Linked DNA regions of Stappia indica. The protein of the gene in region 2 interacts with the protein of the main gene of each other region in a pairwise test. Links are inferred from orthologs where the notes say so. Each region holds a gene or a part of one and is shown on either strand. Other genes may lie near its edges.

Region 1 (7,773 bases), 2.7 Mb from region 2 along the record:
ATGGTCTGGACCATCTCGGCGACGGAACCGGTGGCGACGATGGAATCGTCCGCCGCGTGGCGCATCTCGGAGATCTGCGCGTCGATCTCCTCGGTCGCCTTGGCGGTCTGCTCGGCGAGCGCCTTGACCTCGGAGGCGACGACCGCGAAACCGCGTCCCGCCTCGCCGGCACGAGCGGCCTCGATGGTGGCATTGAGCGCCAGCAGGTTGGTCTGCTCGGCGATGTCGGTGATCAGCTTCGTCACGTCGCCGATCCGCGCCACCACCTGCTGCAGCTTGCTGACGGCCTGGTTGGAGCGCTCGACCTCGGTGGAGGCCTGGGTCACCACCTTGGAGGAGGCATGCACCTGCTCGTTGATCTCGGCGATGGAGGCGGACAGCTCCTCGGTGGCGCTGGCGACGGTGTTGACGTTCTCGGTCGCCTGCTGCGAGGCGGAGGAGACCGACAGCGCCTGGCGCGTCGTGCCCTCGGCGATGTCGGCCAGCGCACCGGCCGTGCCGTTCAGCGCCTCCAGCCCGCCGATCATCTCGCGGGTGATGGTCATCACCGTGTCCTCGAAGTTCGCCGCCACGCGCTCCATCTCGATGCGTCGGCGCTCGGCCGCGTCGAGGCGCGCCTGCTCGGTCTCCGCCTCCAGCTCGCGGGTGCGGATCAGGTTTGCGCGGAACACGCCGAGCGCATTGCCCATGCGGCCGATCTCGTCGGCGCGGTTGCCGAGGTCGATCTCCTCGTTCGTGTCGCCGTCGGCGAGCTTGCGCACCACGTCGGCGAGCCTTGCGAGCGGCCGCGAGACGATGGCGAAGTTCAGGTAGCCGAGAATGGCGGCGAAGAGCGTGATGAGAACGCCGCTGCCGAGCGCGATCATCTGGGCGGAGGCAAGCTCTGCCCGCTGCTGGGCCAGCAGCGCGTTTTCGCGTGCCTGCAAGGTGGCCTGAAGCTCGGTCACACCGTCGAACGTGGCATTGAGCAGGCCGGCGCCGGTCGGCGTCAGCTCCATGGCGCGGGCGAGGTCGACCGTCTCCGGCACCCGCATCAGGCGGATCTGCTCGCCGGCGAAATCGGTGTGCCAGCCGTTCCAGGCAGAGCGGATCGTGTCGGCCTGGCCGGCCAGCGTGCCGTCGAGCAAGGCAAGGCTGGCTTTCAGTTCGTCGATCCGCCCGGAAATGGCCGTGGTCTGGCTCTCGACCTTGCCGACCCAGTCGCGGTTGCCGGTCAGCAGGAAGTTCTTGACCCACAGCGCCTGCTCGAGAACGGACTCGCGCAGTTCGTCGGCCTCGCGCGAGATCGCCGTCACCCGCTCGGCCTGGGTGACCGCGTCGGCGGCGGAAATGGTCTTGGACCAGGTAATGGCGCCGCCGACGGCGCCGATCAGCGCCAGACACGAGAAGGCGATTGCGCCCTTGGTGGAAACCGAAAGCTTGGCGAACATGATATCCGTCCCGGACTTAGCTGGCGGGAGCTGCGCGGCGCGCGAGCTCGGTAAGGTTGATCTCGACGGTCGCGGCCCCGATCGGCTTGGCGGTGTCGTCGGCGATCGTCAGGTTGAGCTGGGCGATCCAGATCCGGCGGTCGCCGTCCCACTCCGGCTCGTCGAGGAAGACGGCATTGGCGCCGTTGGGGAAGGTCTTCTGGAACTTCGCCTCGTCGCCCTGCCAGTAGTCGCCGGTGATCGAGCTCTGGCCGACATTGAGGCCGTGCGCATCCATCACGAAGATCTCGGTGTAGAGCCCCAGCGTCTTGGCCTGGACCCGCAGCAGGTAGATGGAGAGCGGCGCGGACAGCGTGGCCGAGATCAGCGGCTTGTCGTTGCTCTCGCGCTCCGCGACCCATTGCTGGTCCAGCGCGTCGATCTCCGCCTGGCCGAGGTCGCCGCGCAGTTCGTTCTGCGCGTTGATCGAGAGCTGCACGATCGGATTGGCAAGCCATTCCCGGGTCTGGGCGATGAAGGCATCGTCGACGAGCGCCTTGATATCGGGTGCCGGTGGCTCGGCGGCCGCCTGTCCGCTCAAGGCGAGGGACGACAACAAGAAAATTCCCGCAAGGCGTCGCATTCGAAAGCTCCTGTCCACAATAGGATCATGCAAGGCTTCCGCTCTGCGGGTTAAGGGAACCTTTAGGTGGATCATTATTATTTTTATATAAGTGAAACAATGGCTTGCTGGGTTGCTTCCGAGAGGTCTTGCACTTTCCAAGTTGCATTGATTCGCAAGATCTGACCTTGCGACAGTTGCCAAGTCGTCCACAGGGCCGTGACTTGGCGGCAGGAGGCCCCGGCCTGCCGCTTCGTGCGCGGGGTCCCGATGGGCTGCGATCGGGTCGCCGAAGCGCTTTCTTGAACTCGCCGGCCGGTCTCGCCATATATGACGAGACGGAACCAGGTGTGTTCCGGCCGGATGCCGTCAGGGTCCGGCGTGTTGGACGTTTCGGTCGCGCCGGTCAGCCGGCGGACGGATCGTTTGGAATTGGGCCGCTTTGAAAAAGGGCTTGAAGCATATGACGCGCATGTCTGCGTTTTCCTCTCCCCTGCTTCTCGGCTTCGAGGATCTGGAACGGATGCTCGACAGGGTCAGCAAGGGCTCGAACGACGGCTATCCGCCGTACAATATCGAGCGGCTGCCCAAGACCGAGACGCGCGGCGAGATCATCCGCATCACCCTGGCGGTCGCCGGTTTCACCCGCGACCAGCTCGACGTCAGCGTCGAGGAGAGCCAACTCGTGATCCGCGGACGCCAGGAAGACGACAAGACGCGGCAGTTCCTGCATCGCGGCATCGCGGCCCGGCAGTTTCAAAGGGCCTTCGTTCTGGCGGAAGGGATCGAGATCCTCGGCGCGGAACTGAAGGACGGCCTGCTTTCCATCGATCTCATCCGCCCGGAACCCGAGCGTATCGTGCGCCGCATCGAGATCGACGCGCGGGACTGACCCCGCATTCGGCCTTGGGCGCACGGACCGGAGCGGTGGTGCGGCGACCTGCCGGCCACGCGAAAGGAGCGATGCCATGACGTGTGATGAACAGACTTTCACCATGAAGCCCGGCGAATTCCAGGCGCTCGGCACAGGGCAGATCGCCTATGTGAAGCCGATGACCTCGGACGACCTGACGACGCTGTTTCCGCAGGCGCCGCGCATGCGCCCGGGGTTGAACCTGTGGGTTCTGCTCAACGCGGACGGAACGCCGATCATGCTGTCCGACAGCCGCGAGACGGCGCTGGCCAATGCGGCCGAGCATCAGCTCGATACCGTGGCGCTGCACTGACGCGTCGAACGGTGCCATCCGCGCGCCGCGGTAGGGTGCAGGCCCTGCCCGGGCCCGTCTTCTGATCCCATGATGCGAAAGGCCCCGGTTCCGCCAAGGAACCGGGGCCTTTTCATATCCGGGCGACAGGCGCTTTCCCGGCCTCAGTTCCCGGCCTCAGGCCGCGTTGGAGGCGGCCGGCTGCGTCAGGATGGAATAGAGCGCATCGGCGTCGCTGGTGGCGCGCAGCTTGGCGACCGTTCCCGGATCGCGCATGCGCCGGGCGATGCGGGCGAGTGCCTTGAGGTGATCGGCGCCGGCGCCTTCCGGCGCGAGCAGGACGAACACCAGGTCGACCGGCTGGTCGTCCAGCGCATCGAAATCGATGGGACGCTCCAGACGGGCAAACAGGCCGACAAGCTTGTCCAGACGGACCAGCTTGCCATGCGGAATGGCGATGCCGTTGCCCACCCCGGTCGAGCCGAGGCGTTCGCGCTGCAACAGCGTGTCGAACACATCCCGTTCGGGCAGGCCGGTGACGGCCGCGGCCTTGGCGGCGAGTTCCTGGAGCGCTTGCTTCTTGCTGTTCGCTTTCAGGCTCGGAACGATCGCTTTCGATGTGATGAGATCGTTGAGATCCATAAGGCGACTCTTGGTTCGAGAAACGAAAAAGGCAACCGGCGCGCCGCCGCATTCCGCTCGGGGAACGCGGCGGGCCGGATTGCGTCGATGGTCTATCGGGCTGCGTTGTCCGGGTCGATCCACCCGTAATTGCCGTCAGGGCGGCGGTAGACGACGTTCACCGTCCCGCTGCCGGCATTGCGGAACACCACCACGGGCGCTTCCGCGAGATCGAGCTGCATGACCGCCATGCCGACGGTCATGGTCTTCACCTTGGCGGTGGTCTCTGCGACCACCAGCGGGGTGAAGTCTGCCGGGACCTCCTCGTCCTCCTCCATGGAAGCAAGGACGTAGGAAGTCGCCTCGAACACCTCGCGCCCGTTGGCGGCGCCATTGGCGTGATGATCCTTGAGCTTGCGCTTGTAGCGGCGCAGCCGCTTCTCGATCCGCTCTGCGGCGGCATCGAAGGCCTGGCGCGGATCCTGGCTGTCGCCCGACACCTGCAGGTCGATGCCGGTGTCGAGGTGGAGCAGGCATTCGGAGCGGAAACCGGATCCTTCGCGCCCGACCGTCACGTGGCCGGTATAGCCGCCGTCGAAATATTTCGAGATGGCTTCAGCGACGCGATCCTCGATATGCGTCCGCAAAGCATCGCCGACATCGACGTTCTTTCCCGATATCCGCAGTGTCATGAGAACCTCTTCTTGTTCTGGTCGTACCGACCCATGCCTGAATATGGCGTGATTCTCGCCAGTTTCATCATGGGCGACCCCACTGTGACAAACCGGGCTCCGAATTGATATCCGCAACCCGACCTATTGCATCCCGGTTCGGGGTCTTGCCTGCAGCACGGCGCCTTGCGGCGGTTCGTCTGCCGGCCGCCTCTCGCGCCCGGATCGCGTCCAAGACGCTGTCCTTGCGCGCGATACGACCATACGTGCCGTTCCCGGCACGCATGAGCGCGGGTCTATAAGCGTGCGGCTGCGTTAAGTCAAATGGAGTCCGGCTGGCGGTGCGGCGGCAGCGGTCGGAGCGAAGGCCTGCGGCCTCGCCAAGTGCCTGAAGAAACAAGGGTTTCATTGCCACCTTGCCTTTCCCTGCCGCCCCGGCCCGACGCCGCGTCTGCGGCGTGCGCGCTGGTTTCAGCCCCGGCTTGCCTTCTTCTCCCGCCGTCTCTGGACAGAGGAGCCGATGCGCAGGGACTCCCGGTATTTTGCAACCGTTCGGCGGGCAATGTCGATCCCCTCCTCCTTCAACATTTTGACGAGCGTGTCGTCGGAGAGGATGTCGTCCGGGCTTTCCGCGTCGATCAGCACCTTGATGCGGTGGCGCACCGCCTCGGCAGAATGGGCATCGCCCCCGCCGGCGGAGGCGATGGCGGCGGAAAAGAAGTATTTCAGCTCGAAGATGCCGCGCGGCGTCGCCATGTACTTGTTCGAGGTGACGCGGCTGACGGTGGACTCGTGCATCGAGATCGCCTCGGCGATGGTCCGCAGGTTCAGCGGCCGCAGATGCTGGACGCCGTGCACCAGGAAGGCGTCCTGCTGGCGGACGATCTCGCTCGCCACCTTGAGGATCGTGCGTGCCCGCTGGTCGAGGCTCTTGGCCAGCCAGTTGGCGGTCTGCAGGCATTCGGTGAGGAAGGTCTTCTCCGCCTCGTCGCGCGCCTGGCGGCTGATATGGGCGTAGTAGGTCTGGTTGACCAGCACCTTGGGCAGCGTGTCGGTGTTCAGCTCGACCGACCAGCCGCCGTCGCGCGCCCGGCGCACGATCACGTCCGGAACCACCGGCTGGATCAGCGTCTCGCCGAAGGAGCTGCCCGGCTTGGGGTCGAGCGCCTTCAGCTCGGCGATCATTTCCTTGAGGTCCTCGTCGTCGACGCCGCAGGTCTGGCGCAGCGCCGGATAGTCGTGGCGCGCCAGCAGGTCGATGTTCTCGATCAGCTTTTCCATCGCCGGATCGAAGCGGTTCTTCTCGATCAGCTGCAGTGCCAGGCATTCGGCGAGCGAGCGGGCGAAGACGCCGGTCGGCTCCAGCGTCTGCAGCACGGCGAGGATGCCGTCGAGGCGCTCACGGGCAATGCCCATCTGCTCGGCCGTGTCGTCGAGGTCGAGGCGCAGGTAGCCGGCATCGTCGAGATTGTCGATCAGCACCTGGGCGACGAGACGGTCCACCGGATCGGCGACGGCCAGCACCATCTGGTCGCCGAGATGCTGCTGCAGCGACACGTCGGAGGCGACGAAGGCCTCCAGATTGTAATCCTCCGAGGCGCCGCCGGAACCTGTGCGCGTCGTCAGGCCGGTCTGCCAGGGGTCGCGCTGCTGCGCATCGCCCGCGCCCGCCTCCGCCCGGCCGGTGCCGGGATCGTCGGGATAGATGTTGCTGAGATCGGTGTCGAGGCGCTGGGCGATGTCGCGCGAACTGTCGGACAGCTCCGAGCTCAGCCAGACATCGCCGTCGCCCTCGCCGCTGCGCTCGCTGCCGCCCTCGCTGCCGGAAGAGGGGGCCTCGCCCGCCTCCCGCTCGCCCGCTCCCTCGCTCTCGCCGCCGCCTTCGCCGCCGCCGCCCTCGTTGGAGCCGCCCTCGCCGTCGGCGCGCTCCAGCAGCGGGTTGCGCTCCATCTCCGCCTCGACATAGCTCGTCAGGTCGAGCGACGACATCTGCAGCAGCTTGATCGCCTGCATCAGCTGCGGCGTCATGATCAGGGTCTGGCCCTGGCGGATCTCGAGCTTCGGCGACAGCGCCATGAAGGTTCCCGGACTGCTGCGGGGCGTTTCGATGCAAGGGGTCTGCGGCCGTTGCAGGCACACGCCTGCACGGATGCGGCTCGCGGACATGCCCCGTCGTCCGCCGACTCCCCGGACCTGCCTTGCCGCGCGCGCGGTGCCTGCTGCGCATGCGGGAACGCGCCGCACCTGCCCCCGGCGCGATTGGTCCGCTTCTTGCTTTGTAGCCTAAGGGAGTTTTCGCATCAAAGCGTAAACTGCTCGCCGAGATAGAGCCGGCGCACATCCGGGTTGGCGACGATCTCGAAGGGCGAGCCTTCCGTCAGCACTTCGCCGGCGGCGATGATATAGGCCCGGTCGATGAGGCCGAGCGTTTCGCGCACGTTGTGATCGGTGATCAGGACGCCGATGCCGCGATGGGTGAGGTGGCGCACCAGCTGCTGGATGTCGCCGACGGCGATCGGGTCGATGCCCGCGAAGGGCTCGTCGAGCAGCATGAAGGTCGGGCGGCTGGCCAGCGCCCGGGCGATCTCGACGCGCCGCCGCTCGCCGCCCGACAGAGCGATGGCGGGGGAGTCGCGCAGATGCGTGACGCCGAATTCCTCCAGCAGCGATTCCAGGTCGTGCTGGCGCTGCTTGCGGTCCGGCTCCACCACTTCCAGCACGGCGCGGATATTGTCCTCCACCGACAGGCCGCGGAAGATCGAGGCCTCCTGCGGCAGGTAGCCGATGCCGAGCCTTGCGCGCCGGTACATCGGCAGGCGGGTGATGTCGAAGCCGTCGAGGCGGATGGTGCCGTGGTCGGGCTGGATCAGCCCGGTGATCATGTAGAAGCAGGTGGTCTTGCCCGCGCCGTTGGGGCCGAGCAGGCCGACCGCCTCGCCCCGCTGGACCATAAGGCTGACATTGCGGACCACCTGGCGCCGCTTGTAGCTCTTGCCGATGCCGTCGACGACGAGCAGACCGTCCTCGCTCGCCGGATCGTACGGCTGTGCGGCCTCGTCGGTCCGGTCCTGCGTGCCCTGGCGGAAGATGGAGAAGATTTTCAAGGGGTCGGTCCAGATCTGCGGAGGGCGCGGACCCTTGCGGACCGCCTCGTCATTCTCGTCGTGCTGCTGCCTATTTGCATGAAAGGCGGCCGCCGTTCAATCCGGTGCGAGCGGACGGCGCGCCGTCCCGGCCTCAGTTCT
Region 2 (5,928 bases):
AGGCGGGCGTCGACGACTTCCTCGCCGAGGCCACGCCGGAAAACAAGCTCACCCTGATCCGCGAAGAACAGGCGAAGGGCAAGCTGGTCGCCATGTGCGGCGACGGCACGAACGACGCTCCCGCACTGGCCCAGGCCGATGTCGGTGTCGCGATGAACACCGGCACGGTCGCCGCGCGCGAGGCCGGCAACATGGTGGATCTCGACTCCGATCCGACCAAGCTCATCGAGATCGTCGAGATCGGCAAGCAGCTGCTGATGACCCGCGGTGCGCTGACCACGTTCTCCATCGCCAACGACGTTGCGAAGTATTTCGCCATCGTCCCGGCAATGTTCGTCGCGCTCTATCCGCAACTGGGCGCGCTCAACATCATGGGCCTGGCGACGCCGCAAAGCGCGATCCTGTCGGCGATCATCTTCAACGCGCTGATCATCATCGCGCTTATCCCGCTGTCGCTCAGGGGCGTCGCCTACAAGGCCATCGGTGCGGACGGGCTCTTGAAGCGCAATCTGTTCATCTACGGGCTCGGCGGCCTGATCGTGCCCTTCATCGGCATCAAGGCGATCGACCTCGTCATCACCGCCATCGGTCTCGCCTGATCAAAGGACCCTTTCCATGACCGTTTTCTGTCTGTTTCTCGGCCTTGCCGTCTTCGGGCTTCTGCTCGTCATGGCCAATGCCGTCGACCGGGCCTGACCTTCCAGCGATCTCGGAGACAATTCGATGCTGATACAAACCCTGCTCTTCGTCGTCCTCGTCGTCGGAGGTACGGCGCTCATCTCCTGGCCGCTCGGCCGTTACATGAAATGGGCGATGGACCCCGCCGATCCATCGTCCGGCCTTGCCGGCTGGAAAACCCGCGCCATGCGGGCCGTGGGCGGCCCCCTGGCTGCGCAGGACCAGACCTGGAAGCGCTACATGGTCGCCATGCTGGCCTTCAATGCGGTCATGTTCGCGGTCACCTACGGCGTGCTGGCGCTGCAGCAGCACCTGCCGCTCAACCCCGACGGCAAGGAAGCCCTGGAAGGCAGCCTGATCTTCAATACGGCCGCCTCGTTCACCTCGAACACGAACCTCCAGCACTATTCGGGCGAGGTGTCGCTGAGCTACCTGTCGCAGCTTGCCGGCCTGATGTGGCTCCAGTTCGTATCGGCGGCCACCGGCATCGCGGCACTTACCGCGCTGGCCCGCGGCCTGGCGGGGCGTCCCTTGGGCAACTTCTTCGTCGACGTGCAGCGGGCCTCGTTCCTCGTGCTGCTGCCGGTCGCCTTCGTCGTCGCGATCCTTCTGGTTCTGGGCGGCGCGCCGATGACGTTCGACGGTGCGGCTGTCGCAACCACGCTGGAAGGCGTGCAGCAAACCATCGCGCGCGGCCCGGTGGCGGCATTCGTCACGATCAAGCAGCTCGGCACCAACGGCGGCGGCTTCTTCGGGCCCAACTCGACACATCCGCTGGAGAACCCGAGCTTCTGGACCAACATCCTCGAGATGTTCGCCATCATCATCATTCCGATGGCCTGCGTCTGGATGTTCGGCCGGATCGTCGGCCGCATGCGCCACGCCGGCGTCGTCTTCGCGGTGATGCTGGCCTTCATCGCGGTCAAGATCTCGGGCGCCGTCTATTTCGAGACCGCTCCCACCCAGGCCTTCGCCGACCTGCCCATCGAGCAGACTGTCGGCAATCTGGAAGGCAAGGAGATGCGCTTCGGCCCGACCGGCGGCCCGCTCTGGTCGGTGCTGACCTCGTCCACCTCGAACGGCTCCGTCGGCGCCATGCATGACAGCCTCAACCCGATGAGCGGCCTGATGCCGATGATCGGCATGTGGCTCAACGCAACCTTCGGCGGTGTCGGCGTCGGCATGATCAACATGTTCCTCTACATCGTCGTCGGCGTCTTCATCGCCGGCATGATGATCGGCCGCACGCCTGAATATCTGGGATGGCGCATCGAGGCGCGGGAGGTGAAGTTCGCGCTGTTCGCGCTGCTCGCCCACGGCTTGTTCATCCTCGGCGGCACGGCGATCTTCGCAGCGACGCCCTGGGGAGCCGACACGCTCAACAATGTCGGGCCGCATGGCTTCAGCGAGATCCTCTACGAGTTCACCTCGTCCGCCGCGAACAACGGGTCCGGCTTCGAGGGCCTCGGCGACAACACCGTGCCGTGGAATCTGGCGACCGGTCTGGTGATGCTGTTTGCCCGCTTCATCCCGATCATCCTGCCGCTTGCCATCGTCGGCTCCCTGTCGGCCAAGCGCCGCAGCGCCGAATCGAGCGGCACGCTCAGCGTCGAGGGCGGCGTTTTCGCCACCATGCTCGCGGCCACCATCGTCGTCGTCGGCGCGCTCACCTTCTTCCCGGCGGCGACGCTCGGGCCGATCGCCGAGCACCTCATGTTCATGAACTGATCCGGAGACCGGACCCATGCACTCACTTCTTGCAAGCATCCGCATCGCGGCGGCGACCATGCTGATCTGCGTCGCCGGCTATGCAACCGCCGTCTGGGCCGTGGCCCAGGCAATCGCCCCCGACACGGCCAACGGCTCGCTGATCATCGGCCCGGACGGCACCATCGTGGGAAGCCGTCAGGTGGCGCAAGCCTTCACGCGGCCGGAATACTTCTGGCCCCGGCCGTCCGCCGTCGATTATGACGGTGCCGGCGCCGGCGGCAGCAACTGGTCGCCGACGAGCGGCGATCTTGCCGAGCGCGGCCGCGAAATGGCGGAGCGCCATGGCGCCACGCCGGACAATCCGCTGCCCGCCGATCTTGCTGCAGCGTCCGGCGCGGGGCTCGATCCTCATATCTCCGAGGCGGGCGCCTTGTATCAGGTGGCTCGGGTGGCCGAGGCGCGAGGCCTGGACCAGGCTCGGATCGAAGGTCTGATCCGCCGTGCCGCCTTCTCGCCCGGTGGTTTCCTGACACGGGACCGGATCGTCAACGTTCTGGAACTCAACCTCGCGCTCGACAGGTTGTAAAGGTGAGGGCGGCAGTCCAGCGACTGCCGCCCGCCCCGATGGGAGTTGAAGATGAGCCCGCAAGATCAGGCCGACGATATCAAGCGTCCGTCTCCCGATGCCCTGCTGGAAAAGGCCGAGCAGGAAACGCGCGGCCGTCTCAAGATATTCCTTGGGGCTGCGCCGGGCGTCGGCAAGACCTACGAGATGCTGGTTTCGGGCCGCGCCCGCAGGTCCGACGGCGATGACGTCGTCGTCGGGGTCGTCGAAACGCACGGGCGCAAGGAGACGGAAGCGCTGGTCCGCGGCCTGGAGATCATCCCGAGGGCGAAGATCGAGTACAAGGGCCAGGTTCTGCAGGAGATGGACCTCGACGCGGTGCTGGAACGCAAGCCGCAGCTCGTCCTGGTCGATGAGCTGGCGCATACCAATGCCCCCGGAAGCCGGCACCCCAAGCGCTATCTCGATGTTCTGGAGCTTCTCGACCGGGGCATCGACGTCTACACGACGCTCAACATCCAGCACGTCGAGAGCCTGAACGACGTGGTGGCGCAGATCACCCGGATCCGGGTGCGCGAAACCGTGCCGGATTCGGTGATCGACAAGGCCGACGATGTCGAGATCATCGACATCACCCCCAACGACCTCATCAAGCGCCTGCACGACGGCAAGGTCTATCTTCCCAAGACCGCCAAGCGGGCGATCGAGAACTATTTCTCCCCCGGCAACCTGACGGCGCTTCGCGAGCTGGCGCTGCGCCGCACCGCGCAACGGGTCGACGAGCAGCTCCTGCGCCATATGCAGGCGCATGCCATCGAGGGGCCGTGGGGCGCGGGCGACCGCGTGCTGGTCTGCATCGATGACGACCTGCGAGGGCCGTCCCTGGTGCGCTATGCCAAACGGCAGGCCGACCGCCTGCGCAGCCCCTGGGCGGCCGTCTATATCGAGGAGCCGCGGTCGACCAACCTTTCGGAAGAAGCCAGGGATCGGATTGCCGCGGCCTTGCGACTGGCCGAGCAGCTGGGCGGCGACGCCATCACGCTGCCGGGCCATCACGTCGCCCGGGAGCTGCTGCGCTATGCCGGCGACAACAACTACAGCCACATCGTCGTGGGCAGGTCGCGCAAGTCGCGGTGGCGGGAGTTTCTGGAAGGCTCGGTCTCCCATGATCTCATCCGGCATTCCGGCGACATCAGCGTTCACGTCATTTCCGGCAAGGAGCGCACGGGGGCGGCGCAAAGGAGCGTGGTGCGCGCGCAGCCTCGCCGCTTTCGGCTGCGACCCTATCTGTGGAGCGCCGGGTATGTCGGCGTGGCCCTCGCGTTCGGCATGTTGCTCTCGCGTACGCTCGATGTGCGCAACATCGCGCTCGCTTTCCTCATGGCGGTGCTCGCCTCGGCCGCGACGGCGGGCTTCTGGCCGGCGCTGTTTGCGTCGCTGACGGGCGCGCTCGCGTTCAACTTCTTCTTCCTCGATCCGCTTTACACCTTCACCATTCGCGATCCCGAAAGCACGATCGCGTTCTTCTTCTTCATCGGCGCGGCTCTGATCACCAGCAACCTTGCTGCCCGCGTGCATCGGCAGGCCGCCGTCGCCCGCGAACGGGCCCGCGCCACCGAGGAGCTCTACCGCTTCGCCAGGAAGCTTGCGGGGGCGGGCACGCTGGACGATGTGCTCTGGGCTTCGGCGCATCAGATTGCCTCGATGCTCAAGATGCGCGTCGTCATCCTGCTTCCCGAAAACGGCACGGTGGCGGTGCGGGCGGGCTATCCCCCGGACGACACGCTTGTCGATGCCGATATCGCGGCTGCGCGCTGGGCCTGGGAGCACAATCGTCCGGCCGGGCGCGGGGCCGATACGCTGCCCGGTGCCAAGCGCCTCTATCTGCCCCTGATCACCGGCAAGACGCCGGTTGGCGTCATCGGGCTCGACAGCGACCGGGAGGGGCCGCTGCTGACGCCGGAGCAGGAGAGGCTCCTCGATGCGCTGGGAGACCAGGCGGCCGTTGCCATCGAACGGATCCAGCTCGTGGCCGATGTCGACAAGGCCAAGCTCGCGGCGGAGGCCGACAAGTTGCGCTCGGCGCTGCTTGCCTCGATCTCGCACGACCTGAAGACGCCGCTCGCCGCGATCCTGGGGGCCGCCGGCACGCTGCGGGACTATTCGAATGCGATGCCCGCCCCCGATCGCACCGAAATGCTCTCCACCATCGTCGACGAGGCGGAGCGGCTGAACCGCTTCATCGCCAATCTCCTCGACATGTCGCGGCTCGAAACGGGGGCGATGGAGCCCAACGCCTCGCTGCAATATCTCGGCGATATCGTCGGCTCGGCGCTGCGCCGGGCGCACAAGATCATGTCGCGCCACAGGACGCTCACCGATATTCCCGCCGATCTGCCGATGCTGAGGCTGGACCCCGTCCTGTTCGAACAGGTTTTGTTCAACCTCTTCGACAATGCAGCCAAATACGCGCCTGGCGAAACCACGATCCGCGTTCGGGCGTGGGAGGACGGGCGGTGGCTGGCGATCCAGGTCCTCGACGAGGGCCCCGGCATTCCGGCGGACGATCTCGAGCGCGTCTTCGACAGCTTCCATCGCGCCCGCAAGCGCGATCTCGTCCTCGCCGGGACCGGGCTGGGCCTGTCGATCTGCAAGGGTTTCGTCGAAGCGATGGGCGGAACGATCACGGCCGGCAACAGGACGGACCGCAGCGGCGCCATCTTCACCATCCGCATGCCGATTCCGACCGACATGCCAAAACTGGAAGACATGTGATGACCAACTCGGCCGTGAAAATTCTCGTCGTCGACGACGAGCCGCCGATCCGGAAACTGCTGCGTATCGGCCTGACGGTCGAGGGTTACGCGATCCTGGAGGCGACCAACGCCATGGAAGCCATGGAGAAGGTCGAGACCGAGCATCCCGACCTCATTCTCCTCGACCTGGGCCTGCCCGATATCCAGGGACACGACCTG

Evidence for each region.
Region 1: the proteins of GH266_RS03310 (region 2) and ptsN interact in binary tests that used the Escherichia coli proteins (3 or more experiments, as listed by UniProt). The link is inferred for Stappia indica from one-to-one orthologs.

The regions. Positions count from the first base shown.
Region 1 is NZ_CP046908.1:3,383,438-3,391,210, forward strand. Bases 2,147-4,830 are described here. They hold ptsN (PTS IIA-like nitrogen regulatory protein PtsN), read right to left. Parts: upstream 3,879-4,830; coding sequence 3,414-3,878; downstream 2,147-3,413. Other genes in these bases: GH266_RS15885 (Hsp20 family protein), read left to right, coding at 2,495-2,923; GH266_RS15890 (BQ00720 family protein), read left to right, coding at 3,000-3,257; hpf (ribosome hibernation-promoting factor, HPF/YfiA family), read right to left, coding at 3,971-4,549. In the rest of the region: GH266_RS15875 (methyl-accepting chemotaxis protein), read right to left, coding at 1-1,430; GH266_RS15880 (hypothetical protein), read right to left, coding at 1,447-2,028; rpoN (RNA polymerase factor sigma-54), read right to left, coding at 5,000-6,604; lptB (LPS export ABC transporter ATP-binding protein), read right to left, coding at 6,829-7,617; lipopolysaccharide transport periplasmic protein LptA, read right to left, coding at 7,766-7,773. UniProt on the Escherichia coli protein: Seems to have a role in regulating nitrogen assimilation.
Region 2 is NZ_CP046908.1:715,952-721,879, reverse strand. Bases 2,667-5,928 are described here. They hold GH266_RS03310 (sensor histidine kinase), read left to right. Parts: upstream 2,667-3,025; coding sequence 3,026-5,728; downstream 5,729-5,928. Other genes in these bases: GH266_RS03305 (response regulator transcription factor), read left to right, coding at 5,728-5,928; GH266_RS03315 (potassium-transporting ATPase subunit C), read left to right, coding at 2,667-2,974. Outside these bases: potassium-transporting ATPase subunit KdpB, read left to right, coding at 1-599; potassium-transporting ATPase subunit KdpA, read left to right, coding at 724-2,406; more of GH266_RS03315, read left to right, coding at 2,423-2,666. UniProt on the Escherichia coli protein: Member of the two-component regulatory system KdpD/KdpE involved in the regulation of the kdp operon. KdpD may function as a membrane-associated protein kinase that phosphorylates KdpE in response to environmental signals.